DNA from 3 places in the Lysinibacillus sp. NPDC096382 genome. Region 1 is predicted to be linked to each of the others. Evidence: riboswitches for the same ligand, from Rfam matches in the RefSeq annotation. Region 1 holds a riboswitch; each other region holds the start of a gene.
What was found. Region 1 has a riboswitch for S-adenosylmethionine ahead of ACIQZA_RS22220 (MetQ/NlpA family ABC transporter substrate-binding protein). Riboswitches for the same ligand answer to the same signal wherever they lie in the genome.
Positions count from the first base shown of each region.

Region 2: linked by a shared signal. The riboswitch ahead of ACIQZA_RS12880 (Na+/H+ antiporter NhaC family protein) and the one ahead of ACIQZA_RS22220 (MetQ/NlpA family ABC transporter substrate-binding protein) in region 1 are both predicted to bind S-adenosylmethionine.
Region 3: linked by a shared signal. The riboswitch ahead of ACIQZA_RS22895 (bifunctional homocysteine S-methyltransferase/methylenetetrahydrofolate reductase) and the one ahead of ACIQZA_RS22220 (MetQ/NlpA family ABC transporter substrate-binding protein) in region 1 are both predicted to bind S-adenosylmethionine.

Region 1 covers NZ_JBIWFC010000022.1:58,000-64,230, forward strand. The annotation lists gene ACIQZA_RS22210 (methionine ABC transporter permease) at 1-120, opposite strand, end outside; gene ACIQZA_RS22215 (methionine ABC transporter ATP-binding protein) at 113-1,138, opposite strand; gene ACIQZA_RS22220 (MetQ/NlpA family ABC transporter substrate-binding protein) at 1,244-2,077, opposite strand; SAM riboswitch class I at 2,165-2,269, opposite strand; gene ACIQZA_RS22225 (pyridoxal phosphate-dependent aminotransferase) at 2,474-3,643, opposite strand; gene ACIQZA_RS22230 (PhzF family phenazine biosynthesis protein) at 3,774-4,568, shown strand; gene ACIQZA_RS22235 (carbon-nitrogen family hydrolase) at 4,650-5,444, shown strand; gene ACIQZA_RS22240 (hypothetical protein) at 5,484-5,798, shown strand; gene ACIQZA_RS22245 (hypothetical protein) at 5,795-5,974, shown strand; gene ACIQZA_RS22250 (PucR family transcriptional regulator) at 5,979-6,231, opposite strand, start outside.
Region 2 covers NZ_JBIWFC010000008.1:7,933-14,163, reverse strand. The annotation lists gene ACIQZA_RS12885 (MFS transporter) at 1-446, shown strand, start outside; gene ACIQZA_RS12880 (Na+/H+ antiporter NhaC family protein) at 567-1,847, opposite strand; SAM riboswitch class I at 1,954-2,061, opposite strand; gene ACIQZA_RS12875 (hypothetical protein) at 2,299-2,646, opposite strand; gene crcB (fluoride efflux transporter CrcB) at 2,677-3,006, opposite strand; gene crcB (fluoride efflux transporter CrcB) at 3,003-3,365, opposite strand; gene ACIQZA_RS12860 (VOC family protein) at 4,177-4,602, opposite strand; gene ACIQZA_RS12855 (ABC transporter ATP-binding protein) at 5,138-6,231, shown strand, end outside.
Region 3 covers NZ_JBIWFC010000024.1:33,590-39,820, forward strand. The annotation lists gene ACIQZA_RS22885 (methyl-accepting chemotaxis protein) at 242-1,531, shown strand; gene ACIQZA_RS22890 (protoporphyrinogen oxidase) at 1,798-3,186, shown strand; SAM riboswitch class I at 3,312-3,410, shown strand; gene ACIQZA_RS22895 (bifunctional homocysteine S-methyltransferase/methylenetetrahydrofolate reductase) at 3,756-5,603, shown strand; gene metH (methionine synthase) at 5,596-6,231, shown strand, end outside.

The DNA.
Region 1 (6,231 bases):
CAAAGGGATCCCAATTAAAATAGAAAAGAATAATGAAATCCCAACCATTTGGAAGGTTTCGAGAATGGATTTCCCAATAACACCTGACCAATCTGCAAAGAAGCTTTGAATGCTATTCATTTAATTCGCCTCCTAATTCTTCAACGCTTACCCCGTTTTCTGTAAAATACTTAAGTGCTTTTTCTACGATATGTGCTTCACCGTGTAGATGCACGACAATATTACCGACAATGCCGTTTTTTAATTCTATGATATTGGCTGATAAAATATTTGGTTGTACATCATAAACTTTACTCACTTCTGCTAGTAATGGTTTCCCTGTACTTTCACCAAGGAATGTTAAACGAATAACACTTCCCGAAACATTTAATTGCTTGATAAGAGAAGGGGATAAATTACGTTGAGAAATGGTATTTAAAAATTTTCGTGTTGTTGGATGCTGAGGCTTCGAAAATAGTTCTATAGCAGAGCCATATTCCACAACCGCCCCTGATTCAAGAACGGATACAGCATCGCAAATTTTTTGAATAACATTCATTTCATGTGTAATAAGTAAAATAGTGATGCCTAGCTCACGATTAATTTTCAAGAGAAGCTCAAGAATGGCGTCCGTTGTTTCGGGATCGAGTGCACTTGTCGCTTCATCACTAAGCAAAATCTCGGGCTCTTGGGCTAGGGCACGCGCAATAGCGACACGTTGCTTTTGACCACCTGAAAGCTGACTAGGATAGCTATCCAATTTCTCCGTTAGGCCAACAATTTCTGCATATTTTGTAACGCGTTTTTTTACTTCAGAGTCGTTATAGCCAAGAAGCTTTAATGGTACCGAGATATTGTTGTAAACAGTCGCTGTTTTTAAAAGGTTAAAATGCTGGAAGATCATCCCGATTTTTTGCCGAGTTTTGCGAAGGTCGTTTAGAGAAAGGGAAGTAATATCTACATGATCGATTAATACCTTTCCTGTTGTCGGACGTTCTAATAAATTCACACAGCGAATAAGGGTACTCTTTCCTGCACCACTGTAGCCAATAACCCCATGAATTTCACCTTTTTTGACATGCAGGTTAATACCATCTACTGCTTTGACGATACCATTTTTAGTTTTAAATTCTTTTGTTATATTTTCTAGTTGAATCATACGGTGATATCTCCTTTCTAAGTCCTTCTATAAAGCAAGAATCTGCTAGCTTTCCTGTAGGAGTCTCGCAGATTCTTGATTTTATGAAAGAAACTTAATCGTCACTTACCAGCTTGAAATTACAGAGCCTTGGAATTTTTCTTCAATAAATTTGTGTACCTCATCAGATTGATAAGCTTCAACAAATTTTTTGATCGTTGGGTCATCTTTGTTTTCAGCACGTACCACAATGTAATTCACATATGGAGAGTCCGTAGATTCTAAAAGAATGGAGTCTTTTTTAGGATTAATGCCAGCATCAAGAGCGAAGTTTGTATTAATGGCAGCTACATCTACTTCACTAAGCTGTTTAGGAATTTGTGCAGCCTCTAATTCAATGAATTTCAAATTCTTTTTGTTTTCTTCCACATCGCGAATAGATGCTGTTAAGTCTGCACCGTCTTTTAATTTAATATAGCCTGCCTTTTGAAGTACAAATAGTGCACGAGCCCCGTTCGTTGGATCATTCGGTAATCCGAACGTTGCACCATCTGGAACGTCATCGAATGATTTATATTTCTCGGAGTATATGCCTAGAGGATTTAAAATTGTTTTTCCAACTGGCACTAAATCTGTATTGTGATCTTTGTTAAATGTATCGAGGAATGGCTTGTGTTGATAACTGTTTACATCAAGATCGCCCTCTACTAACGATGTATTTGGTAAAACATAATCAGAGAAAGATTTTAGTTCTACCTCTAAGCCATTTTCTTTGGCAACTTTCGCTACAACCTCAGCAATTTGTTCGTGCGGACCAGAAGTTACACCTACTACAATCTTATTTTCATTAATAGTCTTACGTTGACTATCTTTACTATTTTCTTTAGTACCACAGCCCATTAATGCTGCTACTAATGTAAGACTTGCTAAACCTAATAAAATCTTGTTGTTCTTTTTCATGAAACATACCTCCAAAGTTGTTTTATCGGTAATAAAAATAAAAAAACTCTCTTAAAAAATTAAGAGAGGCTCATGAAAAATTGTCCTCTCTTATCTTTCAAACGATAATCGTTTGCAGGATTTAGCACCTTCCTTGAAAAAGGAGGTTGCCGAGCTTCATAGGGCCAGTCCCTCAGCTACTCTTGATAAGAGATTTATAATATTTTTTTGTAAATCCGATAGAACTAATATAAATTATAGGATATGGTAAGTCAATTGAATTTTTAAAATTTTTTATTTTATTATAATATTTAGTCGCGAAAGAATCCGCTAGAAGAAGGGGTGGGGTAAGCAAGAGAGAGAAAAAACTGTCCCATAGCAAGTTTGAGCTAATGGAACAGTTTTTGATTGAAATGTTCAGGAGCTAAATAAGTTTAATTTTTCAATTCTGCTGATCGCTTCACGTAAGCGGTCTTCGCTAACAAGTAAACCAACCCGTACATAGCCTTCACCATATTGACCGAAGCCATTGCCTGCAGCTACTGCGATATCAGCTTTGTCGAGCAATATATCGGCAAATTGTTCACTCGTAAAACCTAGTGGAACAGGGAGCCATGCAAAAAAAGAGCCTCTCGGTGCTGTTACTTGCCAACCAATTCGCTGGGCTTCTTCGATCAGGACGTTTCGTCGACGCTCATAAGTCGCTCTTAGCTTATCTGCGCAACTCTGGGAAGCAGTAAGTGCAACTGCCGCGGCTTGTTGTACGGCAGGAAATTGACTACAAAAAAGATGATCTTGAATACGGTTAATGGCTGCGACAATGTCGGGGTTACCAATTGCAAAACCAATGCGCCAGCCTGCCATATTATACGTTTTGGATAATGTATACATTTCGATACCGACATCTTTAGCACCATCAGCTTGCAGGAAGCTGATAGGTTTATCGCCGTCAAATCCAATCGCTCCGTAGGCAAAATCATGTACGACGATAATGTTGTGCTCTTTTGCAAAGCGTACTGTTTCCTCGAAAAATTCAAATGTTGCAGTACCGCCAGTTGGATTATTCGGGTAATTCAAGTACAGCAACTTCGTCTTTTCTTTTACTTCATCGGATAAAGCATTATAATCTGGCAGGAAATCATTTTCTGCGAAAAGAGGCATAACTTCAAAATTAACATCACCTAATACGACACCAGATAAGTAATCTGGATATCCAGGATCAGGTAATAGCATAGTGTCACCGGGGTTTAAAACAGCTAACGGTAGCTCAACAAGGCCAATTTTCGTACCACCGAGAATAGCAACCTCTGTTTCAGGGTCAATGTCCACATTGTATTCACGTTTGTAGAAGCTTGCTGCTGCTTGGCGTAATTCTGCTATGCCACGAAATGGAGAGTATTGATGAGTTTGAGGATTTTCTGCCGCCTCCTGTAATGCTTTAATAATGTGTGAAGGGGTGGGTTGATCTGGATTACCTTGACCAAGATTGATAACATCACGTCCTTCAGCAAGAGCAGCGTTTACTTTTTGCACAAGTGCTGCAAAAAATTGAGTTGGGAGTTGCTGTAGTTTTTTTGAGAATTCCATGCACGTCCACCTTTTTCAGAATATAATAATTATTGAAGATATGATGCACATAATATTACTTTTTTTAGTAATTGTCTAGAGTATTTTCAGTTAATTAAAAATCAAAAGTGACCAAAATGAGGTGGGAAAATTGAACAAAGTCTCGTATTTTATCATCAATGCTTTTACTACAGAGCTTTACAAGGGAAATCCCGCAGCAGTATGTTTACTTGATTCAACGATACCTGAGTCGACCATGCAGAAAATTGCTCAAGAGATCCCAGTACCGACAACAGCTTTTGTTCAAAGGAAGGATAATAATTTTTTTCTTAGATGGTTTACGCCGGCAAAGGAAATACCGATTTGTGGACATGGAACAATCGCTAGCGCTTTTTTACTCTGGAAACAAGGGATTGTACCTATCAATTCTTCGATTATATTCCAGACTGTAAGTGGCCCTTTGCAAGCAAATTGGTTCAATGAATTAGTTGAAATAACAATTCAAAAGTATCAGTTAGAAGAGATTGAATGTCCTTTGGAGCTTGAAGAATGGCTAGGTGTGAAACCAACATATGTAGGGAAAACAGAATTGGATTATATAGTGGAGTTAAGTCACGAAGAGTATATTGCGGATTTCAAAGCTGATTTTCAAGCGATGAAACAGTTCCCGGTACGTGGTGTTTGTATTACAAGTCGTTCTAAAGATGAGGGGATTGATATAGTCTCAAGATTCTTTTCTCCAGCACAAGGCATTGATGAAGACCATGTAAATGGTTCCACTCATGGTGCGCTAGGACCTTACTGGTGTGCAAAATTATCAAAAGAAAGCATCGTGAGCAAACAACTTTCAAAACGCGGTGGCTTATTGTACGTTACACCAAAAATAAAAGATGTTGCTATTGCGGGTTCTGCAGTTCAAGTATTAAGTGGTGAAATAATAATCTAAATATTGAGCTTAAACCATGGAAGTCAGGTTGATTTAATGTAGTATAAATACAGAACAGTACTGTCTAGAGGAGGAATAGCAATGAAAATTGGTTGTATTCAATTAAACGTAGGCTTTGGCAAAGTAGAAGAAAATTTTGCTCGCGCTGAGGACAAAATTCGTGAAGCGGCAAAACAAGGTGCAGAAATTATTGTGCTGCCAGAAATGTGGAATTCAGGCTATGCTCTTGAAAAATTATCAGAGCTTGCAGATGTGGATGGAGAGCGTTCGAAAGCATTTTTATCAAACCTAGCGAAAGAGCTTGGCGTACATATTGTTGGTGGCTCGGTTTCAACGAAGAAGGGCGATAAATTTTACAACACGATGTATACGTTTGATAAAAATGGTGTGTTAGTAGGGGAATATAACAAGGCACATCTTTTCCGTTTGATGGACGAGCATTTATATTTAGAAGCTGGGGATGAAATGAATCGCTTTGTCCTTGGAGATATCGAGGCTGCAGGCGTGATTTGCTATGATATCCGCTTCCCGGAATGGCTACGTGCTCACGCCTTAGCAGGGGCAAAAGTATTGTTCGTGCCGGCACAATGGCCGACACCACGTATCGATCATTGGAAAACATTACTGCAAGCACGTGCCATTGAAAATCAATGCTTTGTGATCGCTGTTAATCGTCTTTCTAGAAAGGTAGAAAACTTTAATGGTCAATCAATGATAATTCAACCGTGGGGCGAGGTGCTGTGGGTTGGTGCAGAGGACGAAGAAGTAGCTGTCATCGACGTGGACTTTTCAATTGTCGATGAAGTAAGAGGCAGAATTCCTGTTTATGACGACCGCAGACCTGGATTATACAACGGAGTAGTTACCGAAAACTAAAATTTGATAGCACGCTCAAAAGGTCAAGAGATGTTGAGCGTGCTAACCGATGAACAGAAGAACAGCGCTGATAAGGAGGAGAAAATCGCTGATAAGCGGATGAACATCGCTGATAAGGAGGAGAAACTCGCTGATAAGCGGATGAACATCGCTGATAAGGAGGAGAAAATCGCTGATAAGCGGATGAACATCGCTGATAAGGAGGAGAAACTCGCTGATAAGCAGATGAACATTGGTGATAAGTCTGCGAGCAATGCCGCTAACCCAATGAACAACGCCGCTAACCCGATGAACATCGGCACTAACCATGCGAATAACGCTGGTACCCCTGCGATTTCGCCGCTAACCATGTGAACAACGCCGCTAAACGGATGAATATCGCCGCTAACCATGTGAACAACGCCGCTAAACGGATGAATATCGCCGCTAACCATGTGAACAACGCCGCTAAACGGATGAATATCGCCGCTACCCATGCGAACAACGCCGCTAAGCTGATGAATATCGCCGCTAACCCAATCAACAACTAAGAAATTAACTTTTCTCCTCAATTAAAGAATTGGCAAGCAACATAAATTCAAGTGTAATTCGATTATGGCCCTTCATGAAATTTTCCCCTAAGAGACTTTCAAGCTTTTTTAAACGATGGTAGAGTGTTTGGCGTACGATGAACAGTTGGTTGGCTGTTTGTTGTTTGGAGCCATTTGTTTGTAAGTATACTTGTAGAGTTTCTAGCAGCTTACTGTTATATTTTTTGTCGTATTCAATAACAGGCTGTAAATAATCT
Region 2 (6,231 bases), on a different contig from region 1:
TTATTTCAATAGGAATTGCTGGAGGGATTGGTTGTGTGATAGGAGGACTAATCTCGGATAAAATCGGAAGAGCCAATTTAACGATTATTTCTATGTTTATTAGTGCTATCTGTTCGCTAGTAATAGGTTTTACATTTGGGCAGTATATTTGGTTAACGTTAATAATCTCCATGATTTGGGGGATGTCTATCATATCTGATTCCGCCCAATTTTCTGCTGCAGTTTCAGAAATAGCCGATGTTGATTATGTAGGTACAGCCCTTACTTTTCAAATGTGTATTGGTTTCTTACTTACTATATTTTCAATAAACCTAATCCCGATTATACAGAGGATCATAGGTTGGGAGTGGGTCTTTACAATATTAGCGATTGGACCTATTCTTGGAATTGGATTTATGGTCAAATATAGACGTTACGAAGTACTAATGAGAAAGTGTAATTTGTAACTTTTAGGTATTATCTCTATCACAAAAAAATGAATAGCCTCAAAAAAATCCAATTGTTTTGATTATTTCAAAACAATTGGAATAATTTAGTGGTAAATCAATGTTTTTTAAGTATGAAGCTTAGGCTTTCTTTCCTTTCGGGTATCCGATGAGGATAGCGATGGTTCCGCAAATTCCTATAAGAACTGGATAGAAAGAGTATTGTAACATGCTCACTGGTGAAATTCCGGCTACACTTGCGGCTGCCAGGAATTGGGCTCCGTATGGTAGAAGGCCTTGAATCGTACAGGAGAAAATATCTAATATACTTGCGGACTTTCTTGGCTCAATCTCATACTGTTCAGCAATATTTTTTGCAAGCGGACCAGCAATTAAAATAGCAATCGTGTTATTGGCCGTCGATAAATTAGTTAGGCCTACAAGACCGGCAATACCAAATTCAGCACCTTTTTTCGATTTAATTCTTTTTGTTGCAAGGTGAAGTAGAAAATCAATCCCTCCGTTAAACTTTATAACCTCCACCATTCCAGCTATTAATATCGCAAGGAATGCCATTTCATACATGCCTGACATTCCTTCGCCGATCTTTTGAAAAAGGCTCATTAAATGATAGCTGCCATCCGCTAAGCCAACAGCCCCGGCGAGAACAATCCCAGATGCCAGAACAAGGAAAACATTCATTCCAGCTAACGCTAAAATAATGACCAAAACATAGGGAACAATTTTTACCCAACTATAGCTTAAATGCTCCACTTGTGCAGTTTCACCCATTGTAATGAACCCTAAAATAAGGCTCGTTACAATAGCTGCCGGCAACACAATCCAAAAATTCACCTTAAATTTATCCTTCATTTGTGCACCTTGTGAACGAACGGCAGTAATGGTTGTATCTGAAATAAAAGATAAATTATCGCCAAACATTGAACCGCCAACAATTGCTGCCATTACTAAAGCTATGGAAAGCTCGATATGCTCGCTTATGCCAACTCCAATTGGCGCTAGCGCAACAATCGTCCCCACCGATGTACCCATTGATAGGGAAATAAAGCAGGCAATGATGAATAAGCCTACGACAAGCAGATTTGGCGGAACGACCGATAAAGCAAAGTTTACAGTGGAATCCACTGCCCCCATGCCTTTTGCTACCGCTGAAAAGGCCCCAGCCAAAAGAAAAATAACAACCATCAGCATGACATTTAAATTTCCTGCGCCTTTGCAAAAAATATCAACCTTTTGCGCAAACGATTCTTTTCGATTCATCGCTAAAGCGACAGCGCCTGAAATGGAAATGGCTACAATAACAGGGAAGGCGTAAAAATCACCTGTAATAACCCCTGAACCAATAAATAAAATCAAAAAAACAACAAATGGGATCAGCGCCCATGGATTCTCTTTCTTCATGTCTACCTCCAAAAATAAAATTGGACACGTCTTTTGTCCATTCTTTTTACGAAAAAAGGCCTCTTCTTGTATCAACAAGAAGAGGCCTTATATCTATAAAACACTCCTCTTATCTATCAAGCCTTTGCCTGCTGGATTTGGCACAGTAACTTAAATCATAAGTTCCGCTGCCGAGATTTCATCGGGCCAGTCCCTCCATCTCTCTTGATAAGAAGCAAATATATTATTTTTTTTCACAATAATAAATATTATAATAAAAAGTCGATATTTGCAACATATTTTTAATCAAGCTTGATTAAAAGCTATATTAATTAAGGAGATTGAACAAGTAAGAGGATAGGAAAGTGTGAATTTTTGGTGCCGCTATTGAAGGCTTTAATAGTCTAACGCAGCACAATTTGATTTAACAACTAAAAAGGGAAAAAGAAGGCGCCCTTAAAAGTAGGGGCGCCTAAAACATTTGTGGTAAAAATTCCGTCATAAAGCGTTGATTTTTACGTAGCCATATTTTTAAAATCATACGATGTGTTAGGAGGCGTTGTCTTTTTTGTGGTCTAGCCTTTGCCTCTATTAAACTTTGTAGTAGAGTACATGTTTCTGTTGCAAATGCTTGAGGGTCAACTAGGACGTCAAGCTTATAATCAATTAATTGTACCGCCTGTACCTTTGCAAGTAATTGTGCAAAGCGTGTATTCATTTCTGGAAAGTTTTCTTCTAGTTCTAGGTCGATTAAACTATATAGTGTTTGTTCAATGTCAGCTTCGAGTGCTTGTAATTGTTTAATGGATGGCTGTGTCAAAAAATCACCTCTAGTTTTTTAAAAATGCGGCTACACAAGGTAAAAGCCAAGAGCAGCGAAAAGTAAACCGAATAAAACGGTAATGCCTATATAAACAATCGCTTGTCTCCATTTTTGCTGCTCTAAGAGCGTCAAACATTCAAAACCGAATGTCGAAAAAGTCGTATAGGCTCCTAAAAAACCAATCCCTATAAAATGCCAAATCCAATCACTTGGATGTAGCGCAAATAAAAAGCCAAGCGCAAAAGACCCCGTTATATTAATAAAAAATGTTGCCCATGGGTATGTATGGACAATCAATTTTCCTAGATAAAATCGTGTTAGTGCACCCAAAAATCCACCGATGCCAATAATTATCATACGATGCGCCCCTTTGCTAGTTTAAATCCTAGCCATGCACAAGCTAAACCGCCAAAAACACTTGCTAAAATATAAAGAACGGCTTGGAGCCATTTACTATCCTGCAAAAGTAATAGTGTTTCTAAAGAAAATGTCGAAAAGGTTGTAAAGGCACCAAAAAAGCCAGTACCAATTCCTATAATAACAGGCGTTCGCTTTGTAAACGTAGTAAATAGCCACGCTAAACAAAAGCAGCCAATTAAGTTCATACAAAGTGTCGCAAATGGAAAACCACCGTTATTTGAAAGTGCTAGACCAAGGCTATATCGACAGATGGCACCCAAAAATCCGCCAATTCCAACAGCTAAAAATGATTTCAAAGTAAAGACTCCTTACTAAAATGTCTATATTAAAAAGTGTATCATGTGAACACCATTTTAGATATTTTTCTATAGATATATAGAAAATATCACCGTTTTACGATTTTTATTTTTCCTTCCAAAATACTTCGTAGTTAATGTCCATGTCCATATATCATAACAAAATTTTAGTTCTAAATAAGAAACTCTTTAGTATTTCAAACACTATTACAACGTTCAATTGAAATCCGACAACGGTTAATCCGTTGACAGAAAACCCGCTAACGGAAAAAAACAATTATACAAAAATAATAATAACGATAGAGCTGATGCCTTGAAAAGCGCACAGTAAAGTTCAAAACAATAAACGATGTTTCAGTTTGGCGTTCGTGTCTCTTCTATTCAACTTTCACCGATGGATGTTGGCGTAGCAAAGATGGATTTTGGAAAGCAGGGGACAGTCTCCGTGTTTACTATTCTTTAATTTTATTGGGAGGATGGGCGATAAATTAACGTTAGGTGATAAGTTAAAAATGTAGGGTGATAAATTAAAGTTAAGCGATAAATTTAAAAATTTGGGTGATAAATCTAAAAATTGTTCCGATCAATTGCTGGAAGCCCCTTTCGAACTAGATTTGTTTGTTTAGGGTCTTCTAGAATTGAAAAATTTGTATTTAACACAGTAATCGATTGTCAAATTGTGAGAAATCAAGGATACTACTCACCGTTTTTTGAACTTGATTCTTTTTTACTACTCTGCCAGCTACTTAACACAAGTAGTGTAACAGGTAACGTGTTTTTGCTGTTGCAAACATGTCATAATTTATTATTACTATAATTGACCTTTAACATTGTCAATGACAGTATCAAAGTCTTTATTGGAATCGACACTTTCCGTTATTGTAAAAACATATCCATCTGGATCTTCTAAAGTTAATTCTTTTGCATTCCATGGTTGAACTGTCGGTTTTTGAATGATATTTGTTTCATTTTCCAGTGCAGCTTGATAAATACTATGAATATCACTAGAAAATAAATTAATAATGACTGAGTCACAAGTGTTGACTTCTTCATCCTGTAATAACATCAAATCTTGGTACTTTGCGCCTCTTAAATGTATCATTGAAGTTGTTCCGTTAGCATCTGAAAAATCAAATACTGAATTGAAATTTAGTACATTCCCATACCATTCTTTTGACTTTTCAATATTTCTTACTTTTAGCTTTACAAATAAGGGCATTTGATAAAATTCATTCATGTCTATTTCCTCCTTTAGGTTAATACAAACTAACCATAAAGGTTTACGCAGCGTTAAAGTCAATACAAAAAGTTATAGATTTTTTATTTTAAATTTTAGGATTTTAGCAATTCATCGCTTTAAAGCGTTAATTTTTCCCTGAAAAACAGAAAAAATAACAGTGAGTTGGTTGACAAATATTTCTAAAGTATGATAATCTTCAATAACACTATAACAATCTTAAGTAAAGGAGGGCATGACGATGTTAATTTTACCAGTATCATATCAAAGTACAACTGCATACATTGTCCATGTCTTCTAACATTTTTTTGCGTTGCAAATAAATGGCATGGGTAACTCCTTGCCTTTTATGAAGAGACACATGCTCTTTTTTTGGGAGTATGTGTCTTTTTTGTTGCAAAAAAGTGTTGTAGTGATCATAAAAAAGGAGTGCATGTGTATGCGAAACAAAGTACAAAAAATGATTTTCATCAAGAAATTTATGGAGAGTGGGTAGCAAAGTTTTAACAGCACTTGAGAAAGAAGGTTATAACGTATGTTTGATGTTTTAAGTAAATTAAGCTGGTTTTTCAAGAAATACTGGAAGCAATATACAATAGCCGTTACGCTCTTAATGATTGCGAGTGGCTTAGAAGTTGTTCCACCGTATTTACTAGGGTCAATTATTGATATATTGACTGCTGGTGAAATGACACCAGCTCTTTTAACGAAGTATATTTTGATTTTCGTGTGTATCATGATTGGGGGTTATGCCCTTAATTTTGTGTGGCAATTCAGATTATTTGAAGGGGCTATTAACTTAGAGAAAATTTTACGCCGCAACCTTATGCAGCATTTTTTGCGTATGACGCCAACTTTTTATGAAAAAAATCGTACTGGGGATTTAATGGCCCGTGCGACGAATGATTTAAACGCTGTGTCGCTGACTGCTGGGTTCGGGATTATGACATTGATTGATTCCACAATTTACATGGGCTTTATTATTTTTGCCATGGGTTTTATGATTTCGTGGAAGCTTACTTTTTTTGCAATGCTGCCAGTACCAATCATGGCCATCCTTATTCAATATTTAGGGAAGATTGTGCATGAACGCTATATGAAGGCGCAGGATGTTTTTGGAGAGCTGAATGATAGTGTTCTAGAGTCGGTTGCAGGAGTGAGGGTTGTACGGGCATACGTACAAGAAAAAAAGGACGAAACAAATTTTGCAGAGATGAGCGAGATTGTGTATGAAAAAAATATGCATACTGCAAAAATTAACGCCTTATTTGGACCGATTACAAAGGTCGGTACTGGGATTAGTTATGTTGTAGCGCTTGGCTATGGTGCTCATTTAGTAGCGATTGAGGCTATGACAGTTGGGCAGCTTGTAACGTTCAATGTTTACTTGGGGCTAGCAGTTTGGCCAATATTTGCAATTGGGGAACTTATCAATGTGATGCAGCAAGGCAACGCTTCACTTGATCGTGTACAGGAAACGCTAAACTACGAGATGGATGTTCGAAATATTGCAAATCCCCAAATGATTTCAACACCAAGTGCGATTGGCTTTGATGATTTAACATTCCAATATCCAATGAGTCAGGTGAAAAATCTCCAGCAAATTTCGCTGTCGTTGAAAAAGGGGCA
Region 3 (6,231 bases), on a different contig from region 1:
TATTTATAAAGTGTATAATGTATATGAGTGATTTTGAAAGAGTAGTTAGTAGTAATAGCTAGTAATAAGATTGCTATTTTTAGCTGATGGTAGCCCGTAGCAGAAATCAGCGTTCTAAGTAGTGTGATGGCTTATTACCAAAAGTTGGAGATGAATCTTCCTGATCTTTCATATTTTTGGTAGACGAAATTAGATTTTTCTCAGCTTTTCAAAAGTACACGGCATGAAAGAGGGTAAATGTGTGATTTTTCAAAAACAGAGAAAGACAACGGCGTTAGATTTAAAGCAATACACTGTGAAAATGGATATAGTGAATTGCCATTCAATAAAAAAGCAAATTGATTTGCTCAAATTGACAAAGAAGGATTTACAATATTTAAAAGCCTTTCAACCTTTTGTAGAAGGCAATATTGATAATATTGTTAATCGATTTTATGAAATGATTGGAACTGAACATAGTTTAGTAGATATTATTAATAGACATAGTTCTGTGGAGAAGCTGAAAATTACATTACGACGTCATATTATTGAAATGTTTAATGGTAAGATTGATAATGAATTTTATCAAAGACGAATAAAGATTGCTAAAGTACATGTCCATATTGGGCTTAAAACACAATGGTATATTTGTGCGTTTCAAGATTTAACAGCGTCATTTATTGACTTGGTTGAAGAACATGTTATTCATCCAATAGATCAGCTTAATACAATTCGAGCCATTTCGAAAATTTCCAATTTTGAGCAACAATTGGTTTTAGAGGCGTTTGAGCACACAATTGAGCAACTTCATGAAAAAATGGAACATAGAAAAGAAGCGATAGAGCAAGAAATCGTAAAGTCTTCGGAAGGTCTTGCCACAATATCTCAGGAAACGAATAATTCATTTCACCGCTTAAGTGGACAATCAGAGGAAATTAAACAACTAGCGAAAAAATCACTTCAAGTGTCGACTATGGCTGAGAGTCAGGCATTAGAAGGTCGTGAACGCTTAAAGAGTCAATCGCAAAATATGAATACTATTATTTGCTCACTTGATGATATAGACGAAAATATTGCACAGTTGGCAGATATGTCAAAGGAAATGGAATCGATTATGAATGTTGTGACGAACATTGCTAATCAAACGAACTTGTTGGCTTTAAATGCGGCAATAGAAGCGGCTCGTGCTGGAGAAGCGGGTAAAGGCTTTAGTGTTGTTGCAGATGAAGTGAGAAAACTATCGATCCAAACAAAGGAATCTGTCACATCGGTAGCAACGTTACTACATAAAACGAATGAGCGGACAGATAAACTTGTCCATTCGCTTAGTAATATTCAAGAAGAGGTAGCCTCTGGTGAGGAAAATATGGTTCAAACGGAAGGGCAATTTACTAACATATTAGAAGCTATGACCGAGGCGAAAGACCAAAATGGTCGGATGGAAAAAGAAGTACAAGCAATAGCAGAAGTACTAAGTGAATTAGGTATTGCCTTTAACGAAGTGAAAAATTCAGCTGGAAAATTAGCTAGCTTTGCACAAAATTTAAATTAATGAAGAGAAAAGGAAAGAAAATTGTTGTTTCCTATTAAGGCGATACATACTTTAGGGCACAAATAACACTATATCAACTGTTAATAGATAATTTCCGAAATGGAGGTAAAAGCCTCTAGCGAATATATGTTATTTGAATATAAAAAAAATGGAGCTGTCCAATGTGTTGGATAGCTCCATTTTTGCTAAATTTGTAAAGGGTTTAACGTAATTTTCGATAAAAAAAGTTTATACTAAATAAAGAACTAAAAATAGGGGCGGTTAATATGAAAACAGTTGTTGTATTAGGTGGCGGAATTACGGGATTGTGTACGATGCATTATTTACAACGCCAAGTTCAGGAGAAAAACTTAAATGTAAAACTTGTGCTTGTTGAAAAAAATACATACCTTGGTGGCAAGCTTCACTCTGCATATGAACAAGGATTCATCATGGAAACTGGAGCAGATTCTATTGTAGCGCGTCATAAAGGTGTCATGGAGTTAGTAGAGGAACTAAATTTTGAACAAAATCTTGTATATAACGAAACAGGTATTTCGTATATTTACACAAATAATGAGCTACATGCCATCCCAGCAGACTCAACGTTCGGTATTCCTATGAGCTTACAATCTCTCGAGGAAAGTACGCTTGTATCAGAGGAAGGTAAAAAAGAAGTGTTAAAGGATTTAACAATGCCGAATGAAAGGTTTACAAAGGAAAGCTCGATTGGTGAATTTTTAACGTATTATTTAGGTGAAGAGCTTGTTCAAAACCAAATAGCACCGGTACTTGCAGGTGTATATTCTGGAGATTTAAATCAACTTTCAATTGCTTCTACTTTACCGTATTTAATCGATTACAAAAACGATTACGGTAGTATTATTAAAGGTTTCGATGCAAACAGGGAACAATTTGTGAAAGCTGCCAATAAAAAATTTATTTCATTTAAAAATGGTTTATCGTCACTAATTGATCGACTTGAAGAAACATTAACGGATGTAGAAATTATAAAAGGGATTGCTACTACTAGTGTTAAAAAGCAGGAGAATCTATACGCTGTTACGTTAGCAAACGGTAAAATGATTGAAGCGAATCATGTTGTATTGGCACTGCCAAATGAAGCGGTACAAAGCTTATTACAGGATGAATCTTTGAACGGCTATTTTGAACGATTTAATACTGCATCCGCCATTACGATTTATTTAGGATTTGATGTTCCCGATAATAGATTACCTGCAGATGGAACAGGCTATATTGTGTCACATAATTCGGATGTTATCTGTAATGCAGCAACGTGGACAAGCCGCAAGTGGAAACACACTTCAGCAGAAGGAAAATTACTTGTACGGCTTTTTTATAAGAGCATTAACCCTGAGTATGAGAAATTGCGTTTGATGTCAGATGAAGGGTTAGCAGCTGTTGCTCTAGAGGATGTAAGAAAAAGTTTAGGGATTGAGGAAAAACCAACTATTGTTGACGTGACAAAATGGATCGACCAGATGCCGAAGTACGACTTGGCACATCGTGAAGCGTTGCAAGGTCTCTTACAAGAGCTTGAGAAAAACTATCCGAACTTATCAATAGCGGGGTGCTCTTATTTCGGAGTAGGCATAGGTGCGTGTATTCAAAATGGTAAAAAAATTGGTGAGGAACTTGTAGAAAAACTATCGTAATTGTTTAATATAAATCAAAATTTTATAAATTTCGTAAAAATTATCCTTTGTTCAGTGAAATAGTCTTGACTCAATCGTTCGTAAACGATATGATTCTTTTAATTATTTAAAAAATTCATACTAAATTCTTATCAAGAGAAGCAGAGGGACTGGCCCTATGAAGCTTCAGCAACCAACTTATTGTCAGGTGCTAAATCCAGAAGACCGTGTGTCGAAGATGAGAAGGAAAACAATTACGAAACGTAAAAGCCTTCTTTTTTTGTGAAAGAAGGCTTTTTTATTTTAACTATTTTCGGCGGGTGTCCAAACATCCGCCGAAATAGAGGAACTCAGTCTAAGAACGCCACGTCCTGTGGCAACGACTGAGTGACCAACTTCATGTTGACCTAAAGCCTTCGGCGGATGTCACGGAATCGGCAAGGAGTTCTTAGAGGATAGTAGGTTAATATTATCGCATCCATGCGATAACGGCTAACTGACCTGCAGCGTGCAGGCCAAAGCACAAAGCCCAATTCAGGACGAATTATGCCGAGGCATAATTGATAGAAAAAGAAAGAGAGGTTAGTTTTATGGGATTGCTTGAAAGGTTAAAAACACATGTTCTTACAGCAGATGGTGCAATTGGTACAGTTTTATACGGCTATGGTTTGGAGTACTGTCATGAGGAAATGAATGTACAGAGACCTGAATTAATTGAAAAGATTCATAGAGAATATATAGCTGCTGGTGCCGATATTATTCAGACGAATACTTACGGAGCTAATGCCATAAAATTAGCCCGCTATGGATTAGAATCTCGTGTACAGCAGTATAATGAAGCCGCTATAACGATTGCAAAACGTGCAGCAACAGATGGTGGGCAATTTGTTTTGGGTACTATTGGGGGAATCCGTGGTATTCGAAAAAGTGATGCAACGTTAGAGGAAATTTTAGCAACCATTGATGAGCAGGCAACGGTTTTACTTGCAGGAAATCCAGATGGCCTTTTACTTGAAACCTATTATGATTTTGAAGAGCTAACAGCGACTTTATCAATGCTACGAGCTAAAACGAAATTACCGATTATTGCTCAAGTTTCTATGCATGAACCCGGAATATTACAAAATGGAATGAGCTTAAATAACGCCTTACATGAACTTGAAGCGTTAGGTGCTGATATCGTAGGTGTTAACTGTCGCTTAGGTCCTCACCATACTATCCAAGCATTTGAAGGGGTAGAGCTTCCTAAGCAGGCATTTATGTCAGCGTATCCGAACGCCTCTCTTCTTGATTTAGAGGATGGGCGTGTCGTTTATGAGTCGGAGGCTGATTATTTTGGTCGAGCAGCTGTAGAGCTTCGTGATCAAGGGGTTCGTTTAATTGGTGGCTGTTGTGGTACGACACCAAAGCATATTGCTGCAGCGAAAAAGTACTTAGAGGAGCTATCCCCGGTTGAGGAAAAGTATACAAAGCCAGAAAAAATAGAGATTGTTCGTGAGGCAGAGCCAGCAAATTATGAGCCATTACATGAAAAAGTAAAACGTGAACGCTCGGTTATTGTGGAGTTAGATACACCAAGACATTTAGAAATAGAAGGCTTTATTAAAGGCGCAAAAAAAATATATGAGGCGGGCGCGGATGTAGTCATGATGGCAGATAATTCACTCGCTTCTCCAAGGATTAGCAATGTCGCAATGGGTGCCTTACTGAAAGAAACGCACGGGATACGCCCTTTAACCCATATAACATGCCGAGATCGTAATTTAATTGGACTTCAATCACATTTAATGGGATTAAATGCACTAGGGATTCATGATGTTTTAGCGGTTACTGGAGATCCGACAAAGGTAGGCGATTTCCCAGGAGCAACTAGCGTTTATGACGTATCGTCAATGGAGCTAATCCAATTAATAAAACAGTTAAATGAAGGTGTTTCGTTCTCAGGGAAACCGCTTCGTAAAAAGGCAAATTTCTCTGTAGCGGCTGCATTTAATCCTAATGTACGTGTACTGGATCGCGCTGTCTCTCGATTAGAAAAGAAAATTGAACATGGAGCAGATTATTTTATTTCACAGCCTGTTTATACAAAGGAAAAAATCGTGGAAATTCACGAGGCGACAAAGCATTTAGAAACTCCAATTTATATAGGTATTATGCCAGTAACGAGCTATAAAAGTGCGGAGTTCTTACATCATGAAGTACCAGGCATCAAACTTTCTGATGATGCGTTAGCACGTATGAAGGCTTGTGGTGATGATAAGGAACGCGCAACACTAGAAGGAATTGCAATTGCTAAAGAATTAGTAGAAGTAGCAGCGGAATATTTCAATGGTATTTACCTCATCACACCATTTTTACGCTATGATATGACGCTAGAATTAATGAAAGTTATTGAGCAATTGGATGAAAAGAAAAAAGGGGTAAGTATAAATGGCTAAGCACATGATTGAAGAGCAACTAGAGAAACGAATATTAATTCTTGATGGCGCAATGGGAACAATGCTACAAAATGAAAATTTATCGGCAGAGGATTTTGGCGGAGAGGAATATGATGGCTGTAATGAAAATCTTGTGCTAACTAGACCAGATGTGCTTGAAAAGGTACATAGAAAATATTTAGAGGCTGGAGCAGATATTATTTGTACAAATACATTTGGGGGTACACCACTTGTATTAAATGAATATGATCTAGGTGCGAAGGCAGAAGAAATCAACAAACGTGCTGTAGAAATTGCACGCAAAGTAGTAGAGGAGTTGTCAACATCCGATTGGCCACGTTTTGTAGCGGGAGCGATGGGACCAACTACAAAAACCCTGTCGGTTACAGGTGGAATTACATTTGATGAGCTAGAGGAAAACTTTTATGTTCAAGCAAAGTCATTAATCGAAGCCGGGGCGGACGTTCTGTTGTTAGAAACTAGTCAGGATATGTTGAATGTTAAGGCGGGAACATTGGGGATATCTCGTGCTTTTAAGGCAACTGAAAAAGAGCTACCTGTGATGATATCCGGAACAATTGAACCGATGGGAACGACACTGGCCGGCCAAACAATTGATGCTTTTTAC